DNA from 2 places in the Saccharococcus sp. Marseille-Q5394 genome. Region 2 is predicted to be linked to the other one. Evidence: riboswitches for the same ligand, from Rfam matches in the RefSeq annotation. Region 2 holds a riboswitch; the other holds the start of a gene.
What was found. A riboswitch is a leader RNA that binds a small molecule or an ion and turns the genes downstream of it on or off. The one in region 2 is predicted to bind thiamine pyrophosphate.
Positions count from the first base shown of each region.

Region 1: linked by a shared signal. The riboswitch ahead of tenA (thiaminase II) and the one ahead of thiT (energy-coupled thiamine transporter ThiT) in region 2 are both predicted to bind thiamine pyrophosphate.

Region 1 is NZ_CAMPPQ010000002.1:631,940-639,625, forward strand. It holds gene OC538_RS13755 (DsbA family protein) at 1-47, opposite strand, end outside; gene OC538_RS17985 (pentapeptide repeat-containing protein) at 1,134-1,559, shown strand; TPP riboswitch at 2,347-2,454, shown strand; gene tenA (thiaminase II) at 2,555-3,238, shown strand; gene thiM (hydroxyethylthiazole kinase) at 3,239-4,045, shown strand; gene thiD (bifunctional hydroxymethylpyrimidine kinase/phosphomethylpyrimidine kinase) at 4,042-4,881, shown strand; gene thiE (thiamine phosphate synthase) at 4,901-5,527, shown strand; gene thiW (energy coupling factor transporter S component ThiW) at 5,524-6,018, shown strand; gene OC538_RS13790 (HAAS signaling domain-containing protein) at 6,181-7,188, opposite strand; gene OC538_RS13795 (PadR family transcriptional regulator) at 7,160-7,522, opposite strand.
Region 2 is NZ_CAMPPQ010000002.1:1,006,361-1,014,046, forward strand. It holds gene map (type I methionyl aminopeptidase) at 559-1,305, opposite strand; gene OC538_RS15605 (hypothetical protein) at 2,081-2,494, shown strand; gene OC538_RS15610 (hypothetical protein) at 2,686-3,225, shown strand; gene OC538_RS15615 (NUDIX hydrolase) at 3,377-3,793, shown strand; gene OC538_RS15620 (DUF4870 domain-containing protein) at 4,190-4,531, opposite strand; TPP riboswitch at 4,623-4,723, shown strand; gene thiT (energy-coupled thiamine transporter ThiT) at 4,909-5,466, shown strand; gene OC538_RS15630 (tryptophan-rich sensory protein) at 5,506-6,234, opposite strand; gene OC538_RS15635 (M3 family oligoendopeptidase) at 6,395-7,686, shown strand, end outside.

The sequences.
Region 1 (7,686 bases), 370 kb from region 2:
CAAAATGGACATACATAATCGGAATATACCTTTATTTTCACTGTCATCGTTACGACCTCCTTATTCCCTACGGGGTATACAAGTTCAGCTTAACATAAAGATATATGGCTTTGTCCGAGTGGGGCTTGCACATGAATAAAGCCCTTGAAAACTCCGAATGGAGTTGACAAGGGCTTTGGTTCAGACAGGGAATACTAACATTTCCTGTTATGGGATGCAATGCTTTAAATTGTTGTTGCTATCTTATTTTTTGAGCAATCCGAAGAATGAGCTGTAAGCTGCAGCAACTTGGTTGTAATATCCGACAAGCTTGTCCCAAACTGTTGTTTGAACAGTTTGAACAGCTTCTACAGCTGGCTCCTCAGCAGTTTCTTCGTCAGTAGCAGTTTCTTCTGTTACATCCTCAACTTCAGCAGGTACTTCTGCAACGTCGTCGCCTTCAACAGCGTCATCGCCTTCAACAGCGTCGTCGCCTTCAACAGCGTCATCGCCTTCAACAGCGTCGTCACCTTCAACAGCGTCGTCGCCTTCAACAGCGTCGTCGCCTTCAACAGCGTCGTCACCTTCAACAGCGTCGTCGCCTTCAACAGCATCGTCGCCTTCAACAGCATCGTCGCCTTCAACAGCATCGTCACCTTCAACAGCGTCGTCGCCTTCAACAGCATCGTCACCTTCAACAGCGTCGTCGCCTTCAACAGCATCGTCGCCTTCAACAGCGTCGTCGCCTTCAACAGCGTCGTCACCTTCAACAGCATCGTCGCCTTCAACAGCGTCTTCGCCTTCAACAACGTCATCGCCTTCAACAGCGTCGTCGCCTTCAACAGCGTCGTCACCTTCAGCAGGTACTTCTTCTGCCTCTTCACCTGGCAAGACAATTCCGAGGTGATCTTGGATTGCAAGGTTATAGTACTCAATCAAACTTACATAATTTTGTAAGATAGATTTGTACTCATTAATTTGGTCATCTGTTATAATTGAATCGGCTTGGTCAGTTGACGACGTATCTTCAGTGATATTCTCGTCAGCTGGCTTTTCTGTTTCTTCAGCATCTACTTCAGCATCTTCTTCAGCAGGTGCGTCTGTTGCATCTTCTTCATTTACAGGTGCTTCATTAGAATCTTCTTCGTCAACCGGTGACTCTACAGCTTGATCTCCGTCGACAGCTTCGTCTTCTTCAGCAGGTACTTCTACATCTTCGTCAACTGGAGTTTCTTCAACTTCTTCTTCGTCAGCTGGAGTTTCTTCAACTTCTTCTTCGTCAGCTGGAGTTTCGTCAACTTCTTCTTCGTCAACTGGAGTTTCGTCAACTTCTTCTTCGTCAACTGGTGTTTCCTCAACTTCCTCTTCGTCAACTGGAGTTTCGTCAACTTCTTCTTCGTCAGCTGGAGTTTCGTCAACTTCTTCTTCGTCAACTGGTGTTTCCTCAACTTCTTCGTCAACTGGAGTTTCTTCAACTACTTCTTCGTCAGCTGGAGTTTCATCAACTTCCTCTTCATCAGCTGGTGTGTCTGTACCTTCTTCATCTACAGGTACATCTGTATCTTCGTCATCGTTATTAGGTGCGTCTGTGTCATCTTCATCTGTTGTATCATCTTCACCCGGCTCTGCAGCTACGAAGTTTTTATTTGCAATCGTACGCATGAATTTCCCTTTTTCAGGTGAACCCGGAATGCTTGTTGCATAATAGGAAACTTTTTCACCGTGGTTTTTGAACTCTTTTTCACCATTTTCAGCTGCTAAAGCTGAACCGCCAGCTCCAAAAATAGCTGCAGTTAGCATTGACGTCGACATGACAAACGGCAAAATTTTCTTTTTCGTGTTCTTCTCATTACGATTCGTTTCGTTAACCAAGAATGATCAAACTCCCTTTTTTGTTTTTTTTTAACTCGACTACCAGATCATGAAGCGAAAAATAACACTCAGTTTAGTAAGTTGTTATGTACATCCGCCTCCTTCTCAAGATGTTGGAGCGTTTTTTATTATCCTTGCAATAGTTTCACTCGGATAGGTTGCAGTGCCCCATCTGCACATTACCAACAATAACAAAAGTAAATAACAGTAGTGTGACAACCAATTAACAAGTATTCATGGAAATATTAACCTTTGTAATAATAAAAAAGCGTAAGAAAGACTAAAAAGAGGGTAAAAACTAATCGATTTGTCCCTTGTAAGACATTTTATTCCAGTTAGTAAAATGCATAAATTATGCTCACCTTATATGTCCCGTTACTTTATTAACATGTAGAATGAATGGTCTGAATGGTCTAACGTTATATGTTACCAAATATTACATAGACCTTGCATGACTAGTAATCTATGTTATAGTGTAGTAGAAAACTGAAAAGAGTTAACCACTGGGGGAGTCTTTGTGAAAGACTGAGACGTGTATCGATACGCGGACCCTTCGAACCTGATCTGGCTCATACCAGCGTAGGGAAGTGGGTCGCACGTCTTCCAAAGGTTATCTTACGCCGATATGCGAGCCGCTTCTTCAACGATTGTGTTGAGTGAAGCGGCTTTTTTGGTTTTCCAAAACTTTAAAGGAGTGGTTGGAATGACGTTTTGTGAAGAGGTACGGAAGGAATGTGACGATGTTTGGGAGGCAAGCTTCCATCATCCGTTCATCGCAGCGCTTGCTGAAGGGACTTTGCCAGAGGATGTGTTCAAACAGTATGTCCTGCAAGACTCGTACTATTTGAAGCACTTTGCGAAAGTGCATGCAATGGCAGCAGTGCAGGCAACGGATTTATTGACGGTGCAACGGTTTGCACAACATGCGGATGGAACATGCGGGGCAGAGATTTCATTGCATGAAGGTTTCTTTGGCTTGTTGGGAGTTACGGATGAGGACATTGAAAACTTTGAGCCGGCGCCGACAGCGTATGCGTACACTTCGCATTTATACCGGGCGGCGTTGGAAGGTGACTTGGCCACGACGTTGTCCGCATTGCTTCCATGTTATTGGTTGTATTACGAAATCGGCGAGCGGCTGAAGGACGCGAAACCGGACCACCCGATTTATGACAAATGGATTGCCACGTACAGTTCTGAATGGTTCGAACAGGCAACCCGTGAACAGATCGACCGTTTGAATAAATTGACGGAAGATCTTTCGGATAAAAGACGCGGACAATTAAAAGCTCATTTCATTAAAAGCGTCCACTATGAATTGCAGTTTTGGGAAATGGCTTGGACAAAGCAATCATGGTCTCTTGAAACAAAAGGGGTGCATGTATAAATGGCTCAATTTTCATTGCTGAAAGAACTGCGTACGCAAAACCCGTTAGTTCATTGCATCACGAATATGGTCGTTGCAAACTTTCAAGCGAATGGCCTGCTGGCATTGGGCGCTTCTCCGATCATGGCGGAAGCAATCGAGGAGGCGGCGGATGTATCCTCCGTTTCCTCCTGTACGTTGCTCAACATCGGGACGCTAGATCCTTCGGCTGTTGAATCAATGATTGCTGCTGGAAAAGTTTCTTCTATTAAAGGGCGGCCACTCGTATTGGATCCGGTGGGAGCTGGGGCAACCGCTTTCCGAAAACAGACGGTCGCTACACTTCTGAAGGAATTGGATATTACGCTTATCCGCGGAAATGCCGGTGAAATTGCATCCATTGCGGGTGTTGAATGGGAAGTGAAAGGTGTCGATGCAGGAGACGGATCGGCAAATATTGAGGAGGCGGCGAAAGATGTGGCTCGCCGCCACCGTTGCCTCGTCGCTGTTACCGGCGAGACCGACATCGTGACAGATGGTGAAAAGCTCATCCGGATCACAGGAGGGCATCCGCTCATGAGTAAAATTACAGGTATGGGCTGCCTGTTAAGCGCGGTTTCCGCCGCATTCCTGTCCGTCGGTAAACATTCGCCGATTGACGCGGTTGCTTACAGTCTCGCCTTTTACAAAAGAGCGGGTGAATTAGCGGCTGAACTAGCTTCGGGTCCGGGGGATTTTGCGGTTTATTTCCTGAATGCTTTACACCAATTGGGCGATGAAGCAATCGATGCCGACCGATTCATTGTTGAAGAGGGGGTTGTGAAATGACTTCAGTTGCTCTGACGATTGCAGGTTCGGATAGTGGCGGCGGGGCAGGGATCCAAGCCGATCTGAAAACATTCCAGGAGCTTGGCACGTTCGGAACATCCGTATTGACGGCAGTAACTGCACAGAATACGCTTGGCGTTCATGCAGTTCAACCGATTGAGACGGACATCGTCATCGCGCAGATTGATGCAGTGCTGAATGATTTCACAGTTGGTGCTGCTAAAACGGGAATGCTGTTTTCAGGTGAAATTATCGAGGCAGTCGCGGATACATTGAGCCAATATGAAAGGATCCCTTTAGTCATTGATCCCGTCATGATTGCGAAAGGCGGCGCTTCGCTTCTTCAGGAGGCAGCGATTGCAGCTTTGAAGGAGCGCCTCATTCCGACGGCGACCCTTCTGACGCCCAATATACCTGAAGCGGAAGTGCTGACGGGAATGACGATTGTGTCAATGCACGATATGGAGAATGCCGCGAATCAATTGCTTCGGATGGGGGCCGGGGCCGTTCTGCTGAAAGGGGGGCATCGGATGGATACCCGTGACGCGGAGGATTTATTCATGTCGGCGGATGGCGAGTGCTTTCTAATGAGAAGCAAGCGGATCAAAACGAAAGACACGCATGGCACGGGCTGTACGTTCGCCGCTGCTGTTACAGCAGAGCTTGCGAAAGGTGCACCGATGCGTGACGCAGTCGTTACCGCAAAACACTTTATCCATGCGGCGATTGAAGATGGGCTTTACCTTGGGAATGGACACGGGCCGACAAACCATGCGGCATTTCGTGATCGGGGCATTGTGGAACGGAAGGATGTTGAATTGATTGGAAAACGTTGACGTTACGCTTTATTTCATTATGGGATCGATAAATGCTGAGAAGCCGCTATCTGTTTTGGAAGATGCCTTAAAAGGCGGGATCACTTGCTTCCAGCTGAGAGAGAAGGGGGCGCGTGCACTCGTCGGGATTGAAAAGAAAGCATTTGCAGAGAGCTGTCAACGATTGTGTGCGCAATATGGAGTGCCGTTCATCGTTAATGATGATGTGGATCTTGTTGTTGAGATTGACGCGGACGGCGTCCATGTCGGCCAGGACGATGTTGAGGCGCGATTCGTCCGAAAAAGAATTGGATCTGAAAAGATCTTGGGTATTTCCGTTCATACAGTAGATGAAGCGAATCAGGCAATTGCGGATGGGGCGGATTATGTCGGCATGGGGCCAGTCTATCCGACGATAACGAAAGTTGATGCGAAGCCGGTTGCGGGTACAGCGATGATCGAGGAAGTCGCGGGGGTGTATCCTAGCTTGCCGATTGTCGGAATCGGAGGCATTACGGCAGAGAATGCTGAACCGGTCTTCCGGGCGGGAGCGAGCGGAATATCCGTCATTTCAGCGATTGCTTCATCTGCTGACCCTGAAATGGCGGCGAGGCGGCTGGCGGAAGTGTCATTGAAATGGAGCTGGGAAAGGGGGGTGCTGCGATGAATACGCGGAAGCTTGTTCTGATGACCGTGTTTACGGCGATTGCGGTGGCGGGATCCGCGTTCGTCTCGTTTCCTGCGGGGATAGCCCGCGCGTACCCGATCCAGCACGCGGTCAATGTCATCGCGGCGATCTTGCTAGGGCCGGTTCCAGCTGTCATTATTGCCTTCATGACCGGCTTAGTGCGCATATTGACAGGCACCGGATCACTGCTCGCCTTTCCGGGTGGGATGATCGGCGCCGCGCTTGCCGGGCTGCTCTATAAGCAGTCGGGGAAGTCGTGGTTGGCGGCACTCGGGGAAATCATCGGGACGGGGGTCATTGCATCCCTCTTCGCAGTTCCGTATGCGGCCGTGCTTATGGGAACGACAGTCACCGCCTTCTTCTTCATGCCGCCATTCCTCGTCTCCAGCGTAAGCGGGGCAGTCATAGGGGTTGTCGTTGCGCTCAGGTTGCAAGCCGTGCCAATGGGGAAGAGGATACAGAGTTATTAGAATCTTTCGGGTGCCTGTGTAATACACTATTCAGATAATGCACTACAATTGCATGAAATAAATGGTGGAGCCGACCAGATCAATCTTTGGTCGGCTCCTTTCTGCATGAATATGATTATTGTTGAATTGTCATAAATGTGTGGTGCACAGGCACCGACACAATTATGCTTTTGCTTTTCGGTAGCTGTCGTAGATTTCGATGGCCACGGTTACGATGATGGTTGCGATGATCGTCCACACCGCCCAATCGATGAAATTCTGGACGGAGGACGAATTGATTTCTAGTACATTTGCTAAGTATGGAATCATCGCGTCGTTGATGAGGGCAGGGTTGCTGGCAATGACGATGAAAACGATCAAGCTGACTACTTTACTGACAGCATTTATCGTTACGAGCTTCATTGTCCATTGTCGTTCTTTCCATTTGAAGAGCGCCAATCCAATTTCGAGCAAAGCAAATGGTAAAACAATCGGCAAATACGACATCAATACCGATTGATTCAGAGCTGGCATTACCATTTGCAACCCCTCGCCATCTATTGATCGATAGACGCCTGCAAGTCGGTCCGCATTGAAATAAAGAATGACCCAAATCGCGGTCCAGACAAGTCCAAAAATGATCTCACTCCTTGGAATCACCTTTTTTTTCGAAATGACATGAACATATTTCAATTGTTCGGGAGTCCACTCCGACCCGTATGTTGTGATGGAACCATTGCTTTTTGCCAACCCGATTCTTTCAATGAAAATAAATACGATGGTCACCCAGAAGAACGTCTGGATCAGCACATGTATAATATTTGCGATGATGATTCCAATGCTTTTTATTACAACCGAGAGTATGCTTTCTTCTCCAGAAAAGAGGACAATCGTTTCAACGACATGAACTAATATGGTAATTAAGATTGCCCATGGGACAATCATTTTCATTGTCCATAGATAAGCATCGTATACTTTCGGGCCGATTAAGTGCATCGGTGTGTCGCGGTAGCTTGCGGCGAGGCGAGCGGGGTCGCCTAGTTTCGAAAGGGCTTCCTTTACTTCATCCTCAGAAAAATGCTCGGGCAGCATATCCTCGATCGTGGATCTGAGTTCCAAGGCAATATCTTCCCGTAATTTCTCCGGCAGTCTTCGCGTTACTTCATATATATAGGCTACAATCAGTTTCATCATTCTCATCTCCTTCCAATAATGTTTTCAGTTCCGCTGTCATCGTTTCCCATTCCTTTTTCAATTGCTCATAAATATTACTGCCGTACTCACTAATTACGTAATACTTCCGGGGTCTGCTTTCCGTTGTATCCCAACTGCTCGTTAAGAGTTCTTGTTTCTCTAATCGGCGAAGCAGCGGATATAACGTGCTTTGCTCAATGGCTACGCCTGCCTTTTCAAGACGCTGGACTAATGAATATCCATATTGAGGCGTCCGCAATTGACTCAATACAGCAAGAGTCAATGTTCCTCTCCGTAATTCTGTCGTGAATGATTCCATCAATGGCTCCATAGTTGTCACCTCGTGTTCTTATACTATGCATCGTACACTATTATGATTCCGCTAACAATAGGGAAGATTGAATATGTGTGGTTCGAATTGTTTGGGAATTGTTCGGGTGCCTGTGCAGCACACTATTCAGATAATGCACTACAATTGCATATAATAAATGGAGA
Region 2 (7,686 bases):
TTTTTACTGACTTTCCGGACAGCCCTATTTCGTCAGTGGGAGTGATTATTAGCCCGGATAAGTGATCATAAATCTTGTTGAGTGATCATAAATCTTGGTGAGTGATCATAAATGCGGATAAGTGATCTTAAAACTTGGTGAGTGATCATAAAGCCAGGTAAGTGATCATAAATCCGGATAAGTGATCATAAATCTTGGTGAGTGATCATAATTCCAGATAAGTGATCATAAAACTTGGTGAGTGATCATAAATCCGGACAAGTGATCATAAAACTTGGTGAGTGATCATAAATCCAGATAAGTGATCATAAAACTTGGCGAGTGATCATAAATCCGGGTAAGTGATCTTAAATCTCGGTGAGTGATCATAAATCCGGACAAGTGATCATAAATCCAGAGAAGTGATCATAAATCCAGAGAAGTGATCATATAACTCGGTAAGTGATCATAAAACCCAGCAAGTGATCATAATACTCAGCAAGTGATCATAAAGTGCCACTCCATGCAAAAGAGGCTGCCAGAAAGTCAATCCATCGACTTTCTGGACAGCCCCTTTACTTATATCTGGGTAAGAATAATGGGTTCGTCTTTTGTGACAATAATTGTATGTTCAATTTGAGCGACGAGGGATTTATCCGGAGTCACGAACGTCCATCCGTCTCCAAGTTCAATGATATGCTCGGCTTTTTCGGAGATGAACGGCTCGACCGCCAACACCATGCCTTCTTTCATCAATGTTTTATCCCATGCGTCATAATAATTAAGAATATGCTGAGGTTCTTCGTGCAAAGATGTTCCGATTCCGTGCCCAGTCAAGTTCTTTATGACTTTCAGGCCGTTATCCTTCGCTTCCCGCTCGACTGCCTTCCCGATCTGGTTCAAACTTGAACCTGCTCTCACTTTTGTCATAGCACGGTCAAAAGCTTGTTTGGCCACGTCGCAAAGCAGTTGCTTCTTTTCATCAGATGTACCGACGACGAATGAAATGCCGGTATCGGCAAAGTATCCGCCAAATGACGCGGACACATCGATATTGACAAGGTCGCCGTCTTGAATCACACGTGAACCCGGAATGCCGTGGGCAACTTCATGATTGACACTGATGCATGTATAGCCCGGGAACTCATATTGGTCAATCGGTGCGGATACAGCTCCGCGCTCAGCAAGAAGTCGTCCTCCGAGTTCATCAATCTCTTTTGTCGTAACACCAGGAACAGTCGCCGCTTTCATCGCTTCCCGCACCTCTGCGACGATGCGACCGATCTTTTTCAAAGCTTCGATCTCTTCGTTGTTCTTTACAATCATGATTTACAGGTCCCTTCTTTGAAACGTAATTTTCCATCTGATTATAACATAATTATTCAATCGTAAATAAACGTATGCCTATCCTAGTTGATTTTCAGTTTTTATTAAACCAGTTCTGGCTGAGGATTACTTTAAACTGGCTGATCATGATGATGGACCAGATTGGTAATGTTTAATTCGCTAACGAGGCCGTAAATCCATTAAAGGATTTATGTCCTTTTTTGTTGAATACTTAAAATAACGCAGTAGGTTAGTTTTACGAAGAAGATTTTTTTTGATTGCGTTGAATATGTTGATATATGTAAGTTGTTGCACGAAAGGGGTACCTTACTTCAAGTATGGGGATGGGGGTTGGTTTAATTGTACAATGGCTTTTACAGTAATTTTAGTTCAATTGTTGTTGCTTTGTTATGTTGGTGGATAGTGTTACTTTTCTTTCAAAGAATGGCATTCCGTTTAAATAATAGTTGGAAGAAAGATATCACTGTAACATTTATCCAAAGTGTATTTATAATAATCTTACTTCCAATACTCGCCAATTTCATTAGATGATGATAAATATGTTACTGCATTAACAACCGCTTCTTTACATGAAGGCTGGTGAGCTTCTTTGGAGGCTCTATTTTCGTGTTCAACATTAAGTTGGAAATAAGAGTTAGATTGAGACTAGAAGAATTAAAAAGAATCCCTTGGAAGTAGTAATGCTGAGGACTTGGGGTCTAGGTTGGTATGGTACAGGAATACTCATCGTCAAACAATTCAAGGAGGCGATATATTGAGAAAATTGGCTTTCATTTTTATATTACTGGTCTTCTTATTAACCGCATGCCAAGCAAATGATCCCCATGGAATTACACTGGAAGAAGTGCTCTCTTCATTTGAAGAACAGCAATTGTCACTAATAAATAGCAAAGTAAATAAGGACCATATTTTTGGAATGAAACTTAATGGAATTAGACCTTCTGCTTATGATATAGATAGGAAAAAGCTTTTAGTTTATATCTATGATTCAAATAACGAACGAGAAAAGGGTTGGGAAGATTGGCGTGAAAAAACAGCTAGTATGAATACGGTCGGATATAAAGTGTATGAGGTGAATAATGTGATGCTGTTTTACGTGTATGAAAAAGATCTAAATAGTGAAATAGACAGTGAGATACAAAATGCGGTAAATGGATTAAGTCGTTAATCGATTTTCAACTAACGCTGCAGGTTAATTGAAGAAAAAGTATAAATGTCAAGACAATGAATTGTATGAATAAAATGAGGTACCAGCCAACCGTGAAATTAGGAATTGTCCTGGGATGTGGTACTACATTTTTCATTCAAACCTTCCTGGTATGGAATATTATGTTGATAGTTAATTAGAAGGGGATGCATATGAAAAGATCAAAAGGGATGAGATGTTTTATATTCATATTTATATTCTTACTACTAGCACTAACAGCTTGTAATCCAAAACCTGAATTCAAATTGTATGAAGGCAAACCAATGAGAATAGCAGTAGTTGGAGAACCGCCAGAAGTGGAAGAAGAGCAAATAAAGTTTGATCAAGTTTCCTTCGACGAATTAACTAGTGAATCAATCAGTTCTTATAATGCCGTCATTATTACGGAAGAAAAGCTTGTCGAAGCTTCAGAAAGCCAGTATGCAGATTTGTACTTACAGTCAACCATTCCATTCTTTTTCATTTCAGCTAACAGCCATATTCCTTTTACGGTGAAGGACGTAGAATATGATTCCGGTTGGGAGTGGACTTCGGGGAAAAGCTATGCTGTTGGCGTTCTGACGATACAAGAAGAAGATGAAGAGGTCGTAAAAAGTTGGGGATTTGGTTTATATAACAATGAAAATAATGATGAACATATAAAAGCATTGTATGCAAGAATTTTTATGACAATTGAGGAACTACATCTTTAATAGAATCGGTTACTTGAAGATTGAACTGCTTTGAGGGTTCTATTTCTTGTTTACATAAAGTTGCAGGTTAGTTGCAGGTGTTGTTTACCGTGTGTTCAACAATCAGGCCATGCAGTTTAATAAAAGCTTTGTGAGAAGGGGTACTATAACAATGAAAAGCTGGTCAGGTTCAGCAGGTATTTGTATCAATGAACATAAGGAAATACTAATGGTCAAAAGTTTTGGGTCAGAGAGATGGGCGGTACCTTCTGGTGGTATTGAAGAAGGCGAAAGTCCAGAGGAATGTTGCATTCGGGAGATTAAAGAAGAAACGGGATATGACGTGAAAGTCATCAAAAAATTAAAAGTTAAAGAAACAACCATTAAAAATATAAAAGTAAAGACATATTATTTCAGGGTGGAAAAGATCGGCGACAGCAGTGGAATTAATGATCCTGATCAAATTATTGTCGAAGCCGATTGGAAATCCTTGTCTGATATAAAAACTATTAACCACGTCTATCCCGAAGATTTAGAGTTACTACTAGAACAATATAAACATCTTGAACAATCGGTCGCGTTCGAATAAAAAGGACCCTAAACATGTCCTTTTTCAATAGTAATCAATAATGCCTCTTAACAGAGCCTGCAATAAGAATTACCTTTTCATGTCTTTACTGTTGCCATGCAGCTAAAAATTTAAGATATACTCCAATTGATTGGAGTGGAGATCGGCGACCCCAGCGAACGCCGTTACGAAGAACGGCGTTTGCGAGCAATGTTTTTTCGACCCTGAGGGAGCAGGATGCCTTAATTTCTGCAAAAAGCGCAGAAATACGGCAAATCGAACCCTTCGCTGTTCGATTGGCTGAAGCCGTGCCCGCGGAAAGCGTCCGATCGGAACGGAAATCAATTATATTTGTAGTGGGTTAGAACATTTACTATCTACCCTAACATATTTCACTCACTATGCCTTCCTTCCCTATCATTTCAATACTTTCACGCCGTGGTAGACATTCCAGATGACGACGATAACAAACAGCAGTCCGTAGATGAGCATGAACAGGAAAGGGGCCAGTCCCCAAAAGTCGAATTGCCCTGTCAACATTGTGTACATCCTCGATTCATAGGAAATCATCGAAAACGTAAACAGGATGAAGCCGGCAATAAGGAGCACGACTGGAATAAGATGCGAGATAAGCGAACGTTTCGCATGCCCTTTCACGTCATGATCATCCGTGACAAAAAAGACGATTGCAGGCAAGAGAAGCGGTGAAAAGAAGATGCTGAAATAACAGAGGGCTGATAATAGTTTATTATTGGTCATAGGCTTACCTCCCGCAATTCTAATAAGTAGTTTACAATTCATCTTGCTTATAAGTACTGTAACATATACAATGTATACGACAATTGAATTACATGACCACAAGGGGTGCCTATAAGGCTGAGATTGGATATTCGTCCTAACCCTTCGAACCTGTAAGTTCATACTTGCGTAGGGATGTGGATGGAAACTGACAACGATCGATGTCTCGGTTCTATCCGGGATGTCGTTTTTTTGTTGCGAAAAAGTTTTAAAGCTGTTTAGTAACCGTAACCATGATGGGCATGTTTCAAACGTATCCATATATGTGATACCCGGTCGAGGCAGAAAAAACGCTTTTTCATTCCGTATCCCTCCGACTAAAAAAGGGGGAATTACAATTGGATCGCAAAAGACTTCAGTTAATGTTGGAGGTTGCCATTCTAGGAGCTTTATCGTTTGTATTGGATAACTTGACGCTATTTAAAATGCCTCAAGGCGGGTCCGTCACCTTATCAATGTTGCCGATCATCTTGATGGCATATCGATGGGGAGTTTCTGGCGGTTTATTGACCGGATTGATATCGGGTCTCCTGCAAGCTGTTATAGGGGGCTATATCATCCACCCCGTGCAAGGCGCTTTAGATTATTTTGTCGCATACACGGTTGTTGGATTGGCGGCGTCCACACTCAGATGGCTGATTAATAGCAAAGCGGCTGGACGCAAAGGCTCGATGGCTGCAGCAATAATTGTCGGGACGGTGTTGGGCGGCCTTCTTCGGTACTTGGCCCACTTTATTGGCGGTATGGTGTTTTTCGCTGAATATGCCGGAGACCAGCCGGCTTGGTTGTACTCCTTGGTATACAATGGATCCTATATGATTCCATCCATCATATTGTGTGCAATCGTAGCAGTTGTTCTTTTCACATCCGCGCCTAGACTTATTCAAAGAACATAAAAATAGCAGGGGTATGTGTCATCATGCTCCTGCTATTTTTTAATGCGTACGTCTGCCTGAAAACAGGAAGATGCATGCTATGATGACTGCTGATAAAAAGATGGCAGCTGCGGATATGAACAGCTCCTCCGTCCCGTTTTTAACGGCAATGCCGATAAACGCCCAAACAAAAACGAGATTCATCACATAATCCTTGTAGTGGTACATAAAATGTAAAGCGAAAGCCGTGGAAATCGTTAAAAAGATGACGGCCCATAAAGGATCACTTAACCCGAACCCAGTCCAACCATGGATCATTAGAAGATAACTGAAGTTCGAGATGGTCGTAATGAAAATCCACCCAGTGAGCAGGCTAAATGGCACTCTGCCAAGCAATCGGTTTTCCCGTTTCGGGAAGGTACCATATAAAGTGAGCAACACAATGAGAAGAACTATTTTCGTAATGACGGTTCCGGTGAACAATCCGAAGTGCCAAAGGACAATCCAAGCAATATGGAGAAGACAACTTAATACGAAAAGGTAAGTGAAGCGGTTTCGATGTGCGGAGCTCATCTCGTGGCAAGTCTTTTTGAAATTGAAAATCCAGAAAAAAAGCATGATATAGAGCAACCAACAGATGATCAATACATAGTCTGCCGGAATGAAAAGCAACGGCAGCCGATTTGTTATATCGCTTGTTGTGTTTCCATTCAGTGAGTAAAAGCTTGCGGTTATATTCAATAGTATGACTGTACATAGCGACAGGGTCATAAGAAGTATTCTAGACATAGTACATCCTCCCTCAGAACAGTATACATAGGAATGGGGGACTGTGCGAAGGAAAGTATGAAGTTTCCGTCACAAATCCATTATTTCGAATGCCGAAGATTCATGGTATAATAAAAACATGATTTAATTACAATTTTCCGAATGATTAGGGGGACTATAATTGACTACGACAAAAACATATTCACAAGTATGGGATTTAGATGTATTTTTCAAAGGCGGCAGCGGTTCGGAGCAGCTTCGTACTCACCTTGATACGGTAAAAGAGCAAATCGGTGCATTGGAAAACCTTGCAATTGCCACGCAAACACCTACAACCGTGGAAGATGCGGATCAAATTCTTCATGTAATTGATGAAATCAAAAACACTGCGAAGAATCTTAGGGAAGCGGGAGCGGTCATTGGATGTTTCATCGCCGCGAATACGAAAGATAAAAAAGCGCTTCTTCTCCAAGCTGAAGTTTCCTCGTTAGGAGCGAGGTTCCAGCCAGCCATTTTGAAGATCAAACTAGCAATTGCTAAGACTAAAGAAACTGTTTGGAAAGACTTGTTGGCGACCGAGCAACTATCCCAATTCGATTTTATTCTACAAGAATGGCGCGAAGAAGTTCAATTGAAACTGTCCGAGGAGGAAGAAAACCTTATCACTGCACTAAGTGTCGATGGGTACCAAGGGTGGGGCCAATTATATGATCGGCTTGTCGGGGACATTACGATTGAAATGACAATTGATGGGGAAGAGAAGAAGCTTTCCGTTGGCCAGGCGAATAATTTGAGCTCCCATGCAGATGTCGAAGTACGCAAGGAAGCGTTTAATAAACTTGAAGACGCATGGGGGGCGAAAGAGGATTTCTTTGCCTCAACATTGAACCACCTTGCAGGATTCCGCTTGGCTGTCTATAAGAAGCGCGACTGGGATTCCGTTCTGAAAGAGCCTCTCATGCGGAATCGGATGAGCCAAGAGACGCTTGACGCAATGTGGGGGGCTATCAGTGACAATAAAGCCCCTTTTGTAGAATATCTGAAGCGAAAAGCCGAACTATTGGGAAATGAAAATATGAATTGGTATGATTTAGATGCACCTGTCACTTCATCCACGAAGGAAATGCCGTTCCAAGAAGGCGCTGAATTCATCTTGGAGCACTTCGGCAAGTTCGGTCCGGAACTCGAGTCATTTTCGAGGAAAGCATTTGAGGATAGCTGGATCGAAGCGGAAGACCGGGCGGATAAACGTCCGGGAGGATTCTGTACGGGCATGCCGATTTCAGAACAATCCCGCATATTCATGACATATAGCGGCTCCATGTCCAATGTGGCGACGTTGGCACATGAACTGGGTCATGCGTTCCATTCATACGCATTGCGACCAGTCCATTATATGAACCGGCAATACGCAATGGGAGTTGCAGAGACGGCCTCCACTTTCGCTGAAATGATCGTCGCTGACGCTGCCGT